2 regions of the Streptomyces griseobrunneus genome follow, and region 2 is predicted to be linked to the other one. Evidence: predicted binding sites of a transcription regulator. Region 2 holds the regulator's gene; the other holds the start of a gene.

Region 1 (6,862 bases), 1.9 Mb from region 2:
CGGCAGCTCGCGGTCGCCCAGTTCGTGCTGGGCCGCGACCTTGCGGAGCAGCCGGGCCACAGCCCGCTCCAGATTCCGTACGCCCGCCTCGCGGGTGTACTCGCCGGCCAGCTTGCGCAGCGCCGACTCCTCCAGGGCGACCTCGTCCTTCTCCAGACCGGCCCGCTCCAGCTGGCGCGGGAGGAGGTGGTCCCGGGCGATGACGACCTTCTCGTCCTCGGTGTAGCCGTCGAGGCGGACCAGCTCCATGCGGTCGAGCAGGGCCTCCGGGATGGCTTCGAGGACGTTGGCGGTGGCCAGGAAGACGACGTCGCTGAGGTCGAGTTCGACCTCCAGGTAGTGGTCGCGGAAGGTGTGGTTCTGCGCCGGGTCGAGGACTTCGAGGAGGGCGGCGGCCGGGTCGCCCCGGAAGTCGGAGCCGACCTTGTCGATCTCGTCGAGCAGGACGACCGGGTTCATCGAGCCGGCCTCCTTGATGGCCCGCACGATGCGTCCGGGGAGAGCGCCCACGTACGTACGCCGGTGGCCCCGGATCTCCGCCTCGTCCCGGACCCCGCCGAGCGCGACGCGGACGAACTTGCGGCCCATGGCGTGCGCGACGGACTCGCCGAGCGAGGTCTTGCCGACGCCGGGCGGGCCGACGAGGGCGAGGACCGCGCCACCGCGGCGGCCGCCCACGACACCCAGGCCCCGGTCGGAGCGGCGCTTGCGCACCGCGAGGTACTCGGTGATGCGTTCCTTCACGTCGGCGAGGCCGGCGTGCTCGGCGTCCAGGATCTCCTGGGCGCCGCGGATGTCGTAGGCGTCCTCGGTGCGCTCGGTCCAGGGCAGTTCGAGGACGGTGTCCAGCCAGGTGCGGATCCAGGAGCCCTCGGGCGACTGGTCGCTGGACCGCTCCAGCTTGTCGACCTCCTTGAGCGCGGCCGTCCGGACGTGCTCGGGCAGGTCGGCGGCCTCGACGCGGGCCCGGTAGTCGTCGGACTCGTCCTCCGGGTCGCCGTTGAGCTCGGAGAGCTCCTTGCGTACGGCGTCGAGCTGGCGGCGGAGCAGGAATTCGCGCTGCTGCTTGTCGACGCCCTGCTGGACGTCCTTCGCGATGGACTCGGCCACATCCTGCTCGGCGAGGTGCTCGCTCAGCCACTGGATGGCGAGCTTCAGCCGCGCGATCGGGTCCACGGTCTCCAGGAGCTGGACCTTCTGGGCGGTGGTGAGGAACGGCGAGTATCCGGAGTTGTCGGCGAGCGCGGAGATGTCGTCGATCTGCTGGACCCGGTCCACGACCTGCCAGGCGCCGCGCTTCTTCAGCCAGCTGGTGGCGAGCGCCTTGTACTCCTTGACGAGCTCGGCGGCCGAACCCGGCAGGGGGTCGGGCACGACGGTGTCGAGCACGGTCCCCTCGACCCAGAGCGCCCGGCCGGGGCCACTGGTCCCGGCCCCGATGCGGACCCGGTCGCGGGCCCGGATGAGCGCGCCAGGGTCACCGTCGACAAGGCGTCCGACCTGCTCGACCGTACCGAGGACACCCGTCCCCGTGTACGTCCCGTCGATCCGCGGCACCAAAAGCACCTCGGGCTTGCCGCCGCCGGGGCGGGCAGCGGCCTGCGCGGCCTCGACGGCGGCGCGCACCTCGGTGTCGGACAGGTCCAGCGGCACCACCATGCCGGGCAGGACGACCTCGTCGTCGAGCGGCAGCACGGGCAGGTCGATCGGTGTGAACGCCTTGGACTCGGTAGTCATGATCTCCCCTTCGGCAGGCAAGTTGAGCTATGTGGACTCAATGCTTGTGAGCCGCCGAATGTTCCCCGAGCGGTGTTCGCTCTGGGCGATCAGCCGATTCCGGGGAATCAGCGGGTTCCAGGAAGTCAGCCGGTTCCTGGCCGTCGCCGTCCGCCGCCGAGCGGGGCACCTGTTCACGGGAGCGTCCGGCGGGGAACGGCTATTCCCGGCCACCCCGGGCCCGTACCGTTCCCCGCCCTCCGTACGGGACCGCTAGGGAGCCGCCGCCCGGAAGTGGCAGTTGGAGCTGATCGCGGAGGACGTCGTGCCGTCGGCCGTCCTGGCGAGCCGCCCGTAGGAGTGCCCGTCGATGAGCGTGGGGACGGTCAGCGAGACGGTCCCCCGGCCCGCCACCTTTCCGCTCGCCGAACCGGAAGTGCCCAGGGCGACGGGCTGAGGCCGGGCCGGGCCGGTGTTGTCCCAGAGGCCGAACTCCGCCCGGACCTGCTTCGACGGGTCGGGGTGGGCCACGTGCACGGTCAGGGTCGGCGTACGGCTGGAGACCGTGCCGTAGCCGCCGAGCGCCTGGCAGCCGGCCCCGGCCGCGGACGGCTGCGCGGCCCTGGCGGTCGGGGCGGTCAGGGTGCGGGAGTGGGAGAGGGCCTGGGCGGCCGTCATAGGAGGGTCGTAGGTCTCCACATTCTGGACCTGGCCGTCCCGGAAGGCGTTGGCCCTGCCCTTGACGAGGTCCCGGCCGACGACGAACGGGCCGTTCGCCGCCCAGGTGGCGGTGTGCGCGACCGTGCCCACCGGGGTGCCGTCGACGTACAGGGTGATCGTGCTCGCGACGGCGTCATGGACCCCGGTGAGACGGGTCCAGACCCCGGGGACCGCCTGCGTACGGGAGATGACCTGGTCGACGTTCCGGTCCGGGCCGTCGGCCCGGGGCATCCCGAAGCGCCAGGTCCGGTCCGGGGCGTTGTACCAGAGCATGGCCCCGCTGATGACCGTTCCGTCCTGCGCCAGGACCGCGGAGATCCCGGCTTCCGGGTCGGTCTTCGCCCAGGCCGAGACGGTGAAGCTGCGGCGGGTGTCCACCACGGGTCCGGGTGCGGTCACCGTGCCTGAGACCCCGTCGAGCTCCAGTGCCCCGCCGTGTTCGGTGCTCCACGACGCGCCTGACGACAGGGTGCCGGTCAGCCCCAGGGAGCCGCCGGACGCCGTGCCGTTCATCCGCCAGTCGAGACCCGGGCCGCCCTGTGTGGAGCCGTACACCGGGACGTGGTCCGAGGTGCCGGTCGGGGTGCAGACCGGGGGCGTGGCGATGTTGCTGCAGGAGGGCTTGGCGGCGGCGGTGCAGTCGGCCTGGTCGGCCTTCTCCGTCCAGGAGTCGCAGCCGGTGAAGGCCTCCGTGGAGAAGAGGTAGTCGAGCCTGGCCGTGCCGTACCGGCTGTCGGTGACGGCCCCGGTGGCCGGGGCCGTGCTCGCGGTGGCCGGAGAGAAGTGCGTCGGCTCCGCAGCTGTGTCACCGGGGAAGTAGGAGCGCTCGTCGCACTCGTACAGGGGCTGGAGCTTGGCCCGCAGGCGGGTGTTGAAGTCGCCGCCCACGACCACCGGCGGGAGGCCCGCCGCCATCTCCTCGATGACGCCGATCTGGTCCGCGTGGAGGCCGTCCGCCTCGGCCTGGGTCATCCGGCCCTGCCGGGCGGCCGCGTCGAAGTCGGCCACATGGGCCGTGCACAGGTGCGACTCCCAGCCTGCGGCACCCACGCACAGCGCCTGCGTACGGCTCTGCCCGGCGTCGACCGGGACCGGCATCGTACGGATCCGCTGCCAGTCGATCCGGCCCTTGACGCCGATCGCGACGCTCAGGGTGCCGGTCAGTCCCGCACGGCAGTAGGAGGAGCCCTGGGGGAACGCGGCGGTGGCCGGGCGCCACACCTCGGCCCAGCGGAAGGACCACTCGGGGCCCAGTTCCGCGGCGATCCGGTCGAGCTGGCTCGGGCCGCCGGAACCGCTGTTCAGGCCGCTGAGGAACGGGCCCGAGCAGACCTCCTGCAGCATGACCGCGTTCAGGTCGCCCGCCCGCACGGCCTCGCCCACGGCCGCCGCCTTCGCCTGCGGGTCGTTGCGGTCCGGGCAGTACGCCCCCGTCCCCGGGGTCGCCCGGCCCGCCTCACCGCACACGTTCCAGGTCATGGCCCGCACCGAGGGCCGGGAGTAGGCGTCGGAGGCCGGGGGCCCGTCCACGGCGACGGCCGGCCGGGGAGCGCCGCCGCCCCGAGGAGGACGGCTGCCAGCAGGACGACGAGCCCGCGTATCCGGCCCGGGGCGTACGGTCTCGTCCGCCCTCGCCCTTGAGGCCTCAAGGAGCATTCCTTCCGCGGGCGTACCTGCGGCCACGCCCGTCCGCAGCCCCGGGCACAGCGGCGTCCGGGAAGATGAAACGAAGTTGTGAAGATCAAAGCACCTGAGGACGGGGCTGCCGCTCTCCTAGAATCCGGTCCATGGAGCCCGACACCCAGACCTACACCTGCGCCATGATTCCCCCCGCCCCCGTCACCCTGGACCGCCGCGAAGGCCCCTTCGGGGAGGTCGTCCTGCGCGAGCGCGGGAGGCACTTCGAGATCATCGCCAACGGCTGCTTCCTGATGGACACTTCCGACGGACGCTCCGAGCGGCTGCTGATCGACGCCGCCCTGGGCGCCCTGCCCGCCGGGCGGACCGGCCCCTCCGTACTGATCGGCGGGCTCGGTGTGGGCTTCTCCCTGGTGCGGGCCGCCGAGGAGGAGCGCTGGGGACGGATCGTGGTCGTGGAGCGGGAGCAGGCGATCGTCGACTGGCACCGGCAGGGCCCGCTGGACCGGATCTCCGGGGCGGCGCTGGCCGATCCGCGTACCCGAGTTCTCCACACGGACCTGGTCGCCCACCTCCGTACCGCCACGGAGCGTTACGACGCGCTCTGCCTGGACATCGACAACGGGCCGGACTGGACCGTCACGGACGACAACGGGAGCCTCTACTCCCCCACCGGTCTGGCCCGCTGCCACGACCGGCTGACCCCGGGCGGAGTGCTCGCCGTCTGGTCCGCGCAGCCGTCACCGGCCTTCGAACAGGCTTTGCGGAATGCCGGATTCACCGGGGTAAGAACCGAAGAAGTGGCTGTTGCCCGAGGTGTGCCGGACGTGGTCCATCTCGCATCGAGGGGTGCCTGAACCCCCCTCCCGGTATGCGCGGTCCTGCGGGGAGGCGGGTCAACCGGTACAAGGCCGACGATCCACCGCCCCGCCCGGCCCGAACTCGCACCCTCGGGACAACACCCTGCGTAGCCGGGAGCCCTCCGCTGCCTTTACGCTGCTGACCGGCACATAGGGATCACCACGAAATCCACGAGCGAAGACCGTGCCTTGCGGGGGTTCGCCTCCCGCGAGAACGGGCAGGGGCGGGGCGATGGAACAGACACACACCACCCACAACGGCGTCGCGGCCACCCCAGGGGCTCAGCGCCGGGTGCTGGTGGTCGAGGACGACGCCACGATCGTCGACGCCATTGCTGCCCGGCTGCGGGCGGAGGGCTTCCTGGTGCAGACCGCACTGGACGGGCCCGCGGCCGTGGACGCGGCCGAGGCATGGCAGCCCGATCTGATGGTGCTGGACATCATGCTTCCCGGCTTCGACGGCCTGGAGGTCTGCCGCCGGGTGCAGGCGCAGCGCCCGGTGCCGGTGCTGATGCTCACCGCGCGCGACGACGAGACCGACATGCTGGTCGGGCTCGGGGTCGGCGCCGACGACTACATGACCAAGCCGTTCTCCATGCGGGAGCTGGCCGCCCGGGTGCACGTCCTGCTGCGCCGGGTGGAGCGGGCCGCGCTGGCCGCCGTCACGCCGCGGAGCGGGATACTGCGCCTCGGCGAGCTGGAGATCGACCACGCGCAGCGCCGGGTGCGGGTGCGCGCCGAGGACGTCCACCTCACGCCGACCGAGTTCGACCTGCTGGTCTGCCTCGCCAACACCCCGCGTGCGGTGCTCTCCCGGGAGCAACTGCTGGCCGAGGTCTGGGACTGGGCGGACGCCTCGGGCACCCGTACGGTCGACAGCCACATCAAGGCCCTGCGCCGGAAGATCGGCGCCGAGCGGATCCGTACGGTGCACGGCGTGGGCTATGCCCTGGAGACCCCGGCCCCATGACCCGGCCGGGGTCGGGGATGCGGCCCTTCTCCATCAAGGCCAAGCTCGGGACGCTCGTCGTGGTCTCGGTGTTCATCACCACCGGGCTGCTGATCGTCGCCCTGCGGACCCGGACCGAGTTCCAGTTCATCACCGTGTTCTCGGTGATCGCGACGCTGCTGATCACCCAGTTCGTGGCGCACGGTCTGACCGCGCCGCTGGACGAGATGAGAGCGGTGGCCCGGTCGATCTCGCACGGCGACTACACGCGCCGGGTGAGCGGCGCCGGGCGGCGGGACGAGCTGGGCGACCTGGCCCAGACGATCAACCGCATGGCGGACGACCTCGAGGCGGAGGACCGGCACCGCAAGGAACTGGTCGCCAACGTCTCCCACGAGCTGCGGACGCCCATCGCGGCGCTGCGGGCCGTGCTGGAGAACGTGGTGGACGGGGTCTCGGCCGCCGATCCCGAGACGATGCGTACGGCGCTGAAACAGACGGAGCGGCTCGGCCGGCTGGTGGAGACGCTGCTGGACCTGTCCCGGCTGGACAACGGGGTGGTGACGCTGAAGGCGCGCCGTTTCGAGGTGTGGCCGTATCTCTCGGGCGTACTGAAAGAAGCCAATCTCGCCGCCTCGCAGCGCCACCTGTCGTCGGGGTCGGGCAATCACTCCCGTACGGATGTCCATCTGCATCTGGACGTCTCGCCGCCGGAGCTCACCGCGCACGCGGACGCCGAGCGGCTGCACCAGGTGGTCGCCAACCTCATCGACAACGCGGTCAAGCACAGCCCGCCGCACGGCCGGGTGACGGTTCTGGCGCGGCGGGGGGCCTTCCCGGAGTCGCTGGAGCTGGAGGTCATCGACGAGGGCCCCGGCATCCCGGAGGCGGAGCGCTACCGGGTCTTCGAGCGGTTCAACCGGGGCCAGGCCCCCTCACCGCACGGTCCGGGCAGCGACGGCGGTACGGGACTGGGGCT
Region 2 (6,862 bases):
CTGGCCAACCTGCTGCAGCCCGTCTCCCGGGAGATCGACGAACGCCTGCGTATGGCGACCGCCCTGAGCCGGTCCCTGTTCCCCCTGACCGCCGTGGCCCACGACGACCCCAACCTCGCCATCAGTGTGCTGGAGGGAGTCCCCGTCATCCAGGCGTCCATCAACGAGGCCACCGCCACCGCCAGGGACGAGGTTCTCACGGCCCAGCCCGGCAGCAACCGCCCTGCCGGCAAGCTCCAGGAGGGTCTGGCCAACGCCCACACCGCCATCCGGCGGGGAGCCAGGATCCGGCACATCTACCAGCACCCGGCCCGCTACAGCGGCTCCATCAGGGACTACCTCTCCCAGGTCCCGGCCCAGCACCTGCAGGTACGCACGACCGAGCTGACCGTCGAACGGCTGATCATCATCGACCGGTCGGTGGCCTACATCCCCGGCTCGGCCGACCGCAACACCGCACTGCGGATCAGTCACCCCGCTCTGGTCTCGTACCTGATCCAGGTCTACGAGGTCCTCTGGGCCCAGGCCGTCCCGCTCGCCGAGAACCACCAGGCGACCGCCCCGAACGCCCCGGTCACCGCCGTCCAGCACAGCATCGCCCGCCTCCTCGCCGAAGGCCACGTGGATGACGTCGTCGCCCGCAAGATGGGCATCAGCGTCCGCACCTGCCGCTCCCACATAGCCAAGCTCATGCAGACCCTCGGAGCCACCAGCCGTACCCACCTCGGCACCCTCCTCGCCCGGTCCGGCATCACCGGCACCAACCCGCACGAACCCCTGACGTAGGCCGCCCGGCCTCCTCGTCCGGCCCGGCATCACGCCGCCCCGGACCCGGCCGCCTGCGAGAATCACGTACGTCGGCCCTGACCGAGCCGACGCCGTCTCTCCGCACAAGTCGAGGATGCAAGGCCCCAGATGACCGAGACCGGACCCATGCCCGCCACCACCGAGGACGACCACTACGGGGACATAGCCGTCGAACTCAGCGGGGAGCGGGGCGAGATGCTCACCGTGAGCGGGGAACGGATCCCCCGCACCACCCTCACCCGCGCACCCGGCGCCGAGGTCGACGACCACATCGCCATCGGCACCCGTGACCCCCGCCACCTCACGCTCACCGTGGACGGCGACGAGGCGACGATCGTGCCCGGCAAGGGCAGGCTCCGCCGGCGTTCGTACCGGGTCGACGTCCGTTGCGCGGGAGTCTCCTACCGGCTCGTGCCCGACTCGATCCCGGGCAGCCGGCTGATCCGCGACGGGAAGCACATCGGGGACTTCTCGTCCGACGGCGACCGGAAGGTGATCGCCGAGTGGCGGGAGGGGGCCGCCGTCGGGCCCCTCGACGCGGCGGTCGGCTACACGCTGGCCGCGGCCTTCGGCACCGGTGGCCAGCCGATGTGGATGATGATGGCCGACGCGATCAGCACCGCCCTGCCGTAGGAACCCGGGGCGCGGACAAACGCAACGGGGCCGGGAGAGCGGATGAACGCTCTCCCGGCCCCGCGCATCCGCAGAATCCGGCTACTCCGTCGGCGGCCTCTTCGGCTTCGGCCGCCAGACCACCAGCGCGCTGGTCTGCTGCACATCCTGGTACGGCACCAGATCGCGCCGGTACGAGGCGTGCACCTGGGCCTCGCGCTGCTGCATGGCCACCGCCGCGCCGTCCACCGCCGCCGAGAGCTCGGCGACGCGCTGCTGGAGCGCGGCCACCTGGTTCTCAAGCTCGATGATGCGCTTGATGCCCGCCAGGTTGATGCCCTCGTCCTGCGACAGCTGCTGCACGGTGCGCAGCAGCTCGATGTCGCGGGCCGAGTAGCGGCGGCCGCGGCCGGCCGTACGGTCCGGGGAGACCAGGCCGAGACGGTCGTACTGGCGCAGCGTCTGCGGGTGGAGACCCGAGAGCTGGGCCGCGATCGAGATCACGTACACCGGTGATTCATCGGTCAGCTGGTACGGATTGCGTCGACGGCCGTCCATCTCAAGCTCCCTTCGCGGCCTGGAACAGTTCCGCCCGCGGGTCCTCGTCCGCGGTCGCCTTGCGGTAGGTCTCCAGCGCGTCCCTGGCCTCCTGGCCGAGGTCCGTGGGAACCGCCACCTCCACGGTGACCAGCAGGTCGCCGCGGGTGCCGTCCTTGCGGACCGCGCCCTTGCCCCGGGCGCGCATCGTACGCCCGTTGGGGGTGCCTGCGGGCAGTTTCAGGGTGACCGGCGGTCCGCCGAGCGTGGGGACCTTGACCTCGCCGCCGAGCGTCGCCTCCGGGAAGGTGACGGGCACGGTGACCGTGAGGTTGTCGCCCTTGCGGCCGAAGACCGGGTGGGCGCCGACGTGGACGACGACGTAGAGATCGCCCGCCGGACCGCCGCGCTCGCCCGGGCCGCCCTTGCCGCGCAGCCGGATCCGCTGGCCGTCGGAGACGCCCGCCGGGATCCTGACCTGCATGGTGCGGGCCGACTTCGCCCGGCCGCTGCCGTGGCAGACCTCGCAGGGGTCCTGGGCGATGAGGCCCCGGCCCTTGCAGTCCACACAGGGGTCGGTGAGCGAGAAGCCGCCGCCCGTACCGCGCGAGACCTGGCCGGTGCCGACGCAGGTCGGGCAGACCCTGGGGGTGCCGTTCTTGTCGCCGGTGCCGGAACACGCCTTGCAGGGCGCCTGGCTGGACATCCGCAGCGGGACCGTGGCCCCGTCGACCGCCTCGGTGAAGCTGAGCGTCACCTCGGACTCGATGTCCTGGCCACGCCTCGGCTGGACGCGGGTGCCCGCGCCGCCGCGGTTGAACAGCCCGCCGAATACGTCGCCGAGACCGCCCCCGCCGCCGCCGAAGCCGCCGCCCGCACCGCCTGCCTGGCCGCCGCCCGGTGCGCCCCCGCCGAAGAGGTCGCCCAGGTCGAAGTTGAAGTTGCCGCCCGCACCACCGGGGCCGGCGCGGAAGCCACCGTTGCCGAAGAGGGCGCGCGCCTCGTCGTACTCCTTGCGCCGCTTGGTGTCGCCGAGGACGTCGTTCGCCTCGGAGATCTCCTTGAAGCGCTCCTCCGCCTTGGCGTCACCCTTGTTGGCGTCCGGGTGGAACTCGCGGGCGAGCTTGCGGTACGCCTTCTTGATCTCGGCGTCGGTGGCGTCCTTGGGGACGCCGAGGACCTTGTAGTAGTCCTTCTCGACGAAGTCCTTCGTGCTCATCGACGTCCCTCCTTCCGGACGATCGGCACGGCGGCCGGCCCGTGGGCCGGCCGCCCGGCCGGTCGGTGTGCACCCTGGTGGTCAGACGTGGTGTCGTCAGACCTCCTCGGTGCCACCGCTCTCCTCGTCGTCTGTCTTCTCTTCCTTGGCCGCCGCGGGCGTGGCGCCCGGCTGCGGCTCGGCGACGGCCACCCGCGCGGGGCGGATGGTGCGCTCGCCGATGCGATACCCCGGCTGGAGGATCGCCACGCAGGTCGTCTCGGTGACGTCCGGCGCGTAGCTGTGCATCAGGGCCTCGTGGATCGTCGGGTCGAAGGGCTCGCCCTCCTTGCCGAACTGCTGGAGGCCCAGCTTCGCGACAACCGTCTCCAGCGATTCGGCGACAGACTTGAAGCCGCCGAGCAGCTCGCCGTGCTCCCGCGCGCGGCCGACGTCGTCGAGCACGGGCAGGAGCTCGGACAGGAGGTTCGCGACGGCGACCTCCTTGACCGTGACCCGGTCCCGCTCAACGCGGCGGCGGTAGTTCTGGTACTCGGCCTGGAGCCGCTGGAGGTCCGCGGTGCGCTCGCTGAGCGCCATACGGGCCTGGTCCAGCTGTGCGGTCAGACCGACGGTCGGGTCGGTGTCCCCGGCCGGGGCCGCCGCCTCCTCCTCGGAGGGTGCGGCAGCCTTCGGCTCGGCGTCATCAGGGGTGGCGCCGGAGGGGACGTCGGGCTTCTCCTCGAAGCCCGGGGTCTCCTCGGTCACGCCGCACCGCCCTTGGTGTCCTTCTCGTCGTCCACGATCTCGGCGTCGACGACATCGTCATCGGCCTTGCCCTGGGCGCCGCCCGGAGCCTCGGCACCCGGCGTCGCACCGTCGGCCTGGGCGTTGGCGTACATCGCCTGGCCCAGCTTCTGGGAGACGGCCGCGACCTTCTCGGTGGCCGTACGGATCTCGGCGGTGTCCTCGCCCTTGAGCTTCTCCTTCAGCTCGCCGACAGCGGTCTCCACCTCCGTCTTCACGTCACCGGGGACCTTGTCCTCGTTGTCCTTGAGGAACTTCTCCGTCTGGTAGACGAGCTGCTCGCCCTGGTTGCGCGACTCGGCGGCCTCGCGGCGGGCGTGGTCCTCCTCCGCGTACTTCTCGGCCTCTTCGCGCATCCGGTTGACCTCGTCCTTCGGCAGCGAGGAGCCACCGGTGACGGTCATCTTCTGCTCCTTGCCGGTGCCGAGGTCCTTGGCAGCGACGTGCATGATGCCGTTGGCGTCGATGTCGAAGGCGACCTCGATCTGCGGCACACCGCGCGGGGCCGGCGGCAGACCGGTCAGCTCGAACATCCCGAGCTTCTTGTTGTACGCCGCGATCTCGCGCTCGCCCTGGTAGACCTGGATCTGCACGGACGGCTGGTTGTCCTCGGCCGTCGTGAAGATCTCGGAGCGCTTGGTCGGGATCGTGGTGTTGCGCTCGATGAGCTTCGTCATGATCCCTCCCTTGGTCTCGATACCGAGGGACAGCGGGGTGACGTCGAGGAGCAGGACGTCCTTGACCTCGCCCTTGAGGACACCGGCCTGGAGCGAGGCGCCGATGGCGACGACCTCGTCCGGGTTCACACCCTTGTTGGCGTCCTGGCCACCGGTCAGCTCCTTGACGAGCTCGGCGACGGCCGGCATACGGGTGGAGCCACCGACGAGAACGACGTGGTCGATCTCGGAGAGCTGGATGCCCGCGTCCTTGATGACGTTGTGGAACGGGGTCTTGCAGCGGTCCAGGAGGTCCGCGGTCAGCTGCTGGAACTGCGAGCGCGTGAGCTTCTCGTCCAGGTGCAGCGGGCCCTCGGCGGACGCCGTGATGTAGGGCAGGTTGATCGTGGTCTCGGTCGAGGACGAGAGCTCGATCTTCGCCTTCTCCGCGGCCTCGCGGAGACGCTGGAGAGCCATCTTGTCCTTGGACAGGTCCACGCCGTGCCCGTTGGCGAACTGCTTCACCAGGTAGTCGACGACGCGCTGGTCCCAGTCGTCACCACCGAGGTGGTTGTCACCGTTGGTGGCCTTCACCTCGACGACGCCGTCACCGATCTCCAGGAGCGACACGTCGAAGGTGCCGCCACCGAGGTCGAAGACGAGGATCGTCTGGTCGTCCTTGTCCAGGCCGTACGCCAGGGCGGCGGCGGTCGGCTCGTTGACGATACGCAGGACGTTGAGGCCCGCGATCTCACCGGCCTCCTTGGTCGCCTGACGCTCGGAGTCGTTGAAGTACGCCGGGACGGTGATGACCGCGTCGGCCACCTTCTCGCCCAGGTAGGACTCGGCGTCGCGCTTCAGCTTCTGCAGGATGAAGGCGCTCATCTGCTGCGGGTTGAAGCCCTTGCCGTCGATCTCGATCTTCCAGTCAGTGCCCATGTGGCGCTTGACGGAGCGGATCGTCCTGTCGACGTTGGTGACCGCCTGGCGCTTGGCCACCTCGCCGACGAGCACCTCGCCGTTCTTGGCGAAGGCGACGACGGACGGCGTGGTCCTGGCGCCTTCGGCGTTGGTGATGACGGTGGGCTCGCCGCCTTCGAGAACGCTGACGACGGAGTTAGTCGTGCCCAGGTCGATGCCGACCGCACGTGCCATTTCAATTCCTCCAACTGACTACTTGAGTGGATCTGACTCAAGGATGCACGACACCGCCTCCAGAGTCAACAGACCTGAGTCGGGTCGACTCAACTTAAGTGCACATGCCCGCCGCCATCGCACTTCTCCCCCGCCCCCAGGGCACACCCGCGCACGCCACACCCCTCGCGCACCGCCCAACCCACCATCCCACCGTGGGATCGTTCTGTCACAAAATGCCGCGAGACGGTCAGAAGCATCATCGATCGGCTGGTACAGGCACACCACACCACTCCATCGGACTCCGAACCCCCGGGCGGGCGCGATGCGGAACGCGAGACAGCGGCGCGTGCGGCAGAAGAACCAGAGGAAGAAGCAGCAGAGACAGAGGACCCAGACGCAAGCACGGCAGCCCCAGCAGGCCCAGGTGCAGCAGGTGCAGCCCTGGGCCGGAACAGCGCCCCCGGCTCAGCCGCCTCCACCCTCACCCTCACCCCCGCCCGGTCAGCAGACGCGCCCCCCGCAGCCCCCCACCGGCACCGCCAGAAGCCACTTCCCCTCCCGCCCCGCCGCACGCATGGCGGGCCTCACCGACCGGGCCGGACACCTCGCGGACCGCCTCGCCCCCCGCGCATCGGCCGAACGGGTGCTGGACCTGGCCCTCGGCACCGCTCTCCTGGTCGCGACCGCCCCTGCCGTCGCCCTCGGGGCCCTCGCCCTCGCGGTCCGGCGGGGCCCCGGCAACGTATGGGAGCGCAGTCCCCGTACGGGTCTGGGCGGCCGGGTCTTCACGCTGCGCTCCCTGCGCACCCACCGGCTCCGGCTCGACCTGCTCTCCCGGCTCCCCCAGGTGGTCCGGGGCGACCTCTCCCTCGTAGGACCGGCCCCGCTGGCCCCGGGCGACCCGCGTGCCGCATGGCCGGGGGCGCGGCAGTGGCGGCAGGAGCTGCGGCCGGGACTGACCGGACTGGCGCAGGTCCGCGCCCGCTCCGCCATGCCGTGGGACGACCCCGCCCTGCTGGACCAGCACTACGCAGAGCACCATGGAGTCGTGCTCGACCTGGCGATTCTGACGGAAGCCGTACGCAACTCACTGCGGACGGCGCTCGGC

Evidence for each region. Region 2 encodes HspR, which represses chaperone genes until heat shock. Its sites were predicted from a motif close to TTGAGNNNNNNNNNCTCAA; they were not measured.
Region 1: the regulator HspR is predicted to act here: its motif matches at 1,760-1,778, upstream of lon (endopeptidase La).

Annotation. Positions count from the first base shown of each region.
Region 1 covers NZ_CP177080.1:2,444,760-2,451,621, forward strand. Annotated here, with positions in the region: gene lon (endopeptidase La) at 1-1,737, opposite strand, end outside; gene ACK8N7_RS10665 (LamG-like jellyroll fold domain-containing protein) at 1,990-3,915, opposite strand; gene ACK8N7_RS10670 (spermidine synthase family protein) at 4,224-4,931, shown strand; gene ACK8N7_RS10675 (response regulator transcription factor) at 5,167-5,904, shown strand; gene ACK8N7_RS10680 (HAMP domain-containing sensor histidine kinase) at 5,901-6,862, shown strand, end outside.
Region 2 covers NZ_CP177080.1:4,298,191-4,305,052, reverse strand. Annotated here, with positions in the region: gene ACK8N7_RS19625 (helix-turn-helix transcriptional regulator) at 1-786, shown strand, start outside; gene ACK8N7_RS19620 (hypothetical protein) at 916-1,440, shown strand; gene ACK8N7_RS19615 (heat shock protein transcriptional repressor HspR) at 1,522-1,977, opposite strand; gene dnaJ (molecular chaperone DnaJ) at 1,979-3,175, opposite strand; gene grpE (nucleotide exchange factor GrpE) at 3,272-3,922, opposite strand; gene dnaK (molecular chaperone DnaK) at 3,919-5,772, opposite strand; gene ACK8N7_RS19595 (sugar transferase) at 6,329-6,862, shown strand, end outside.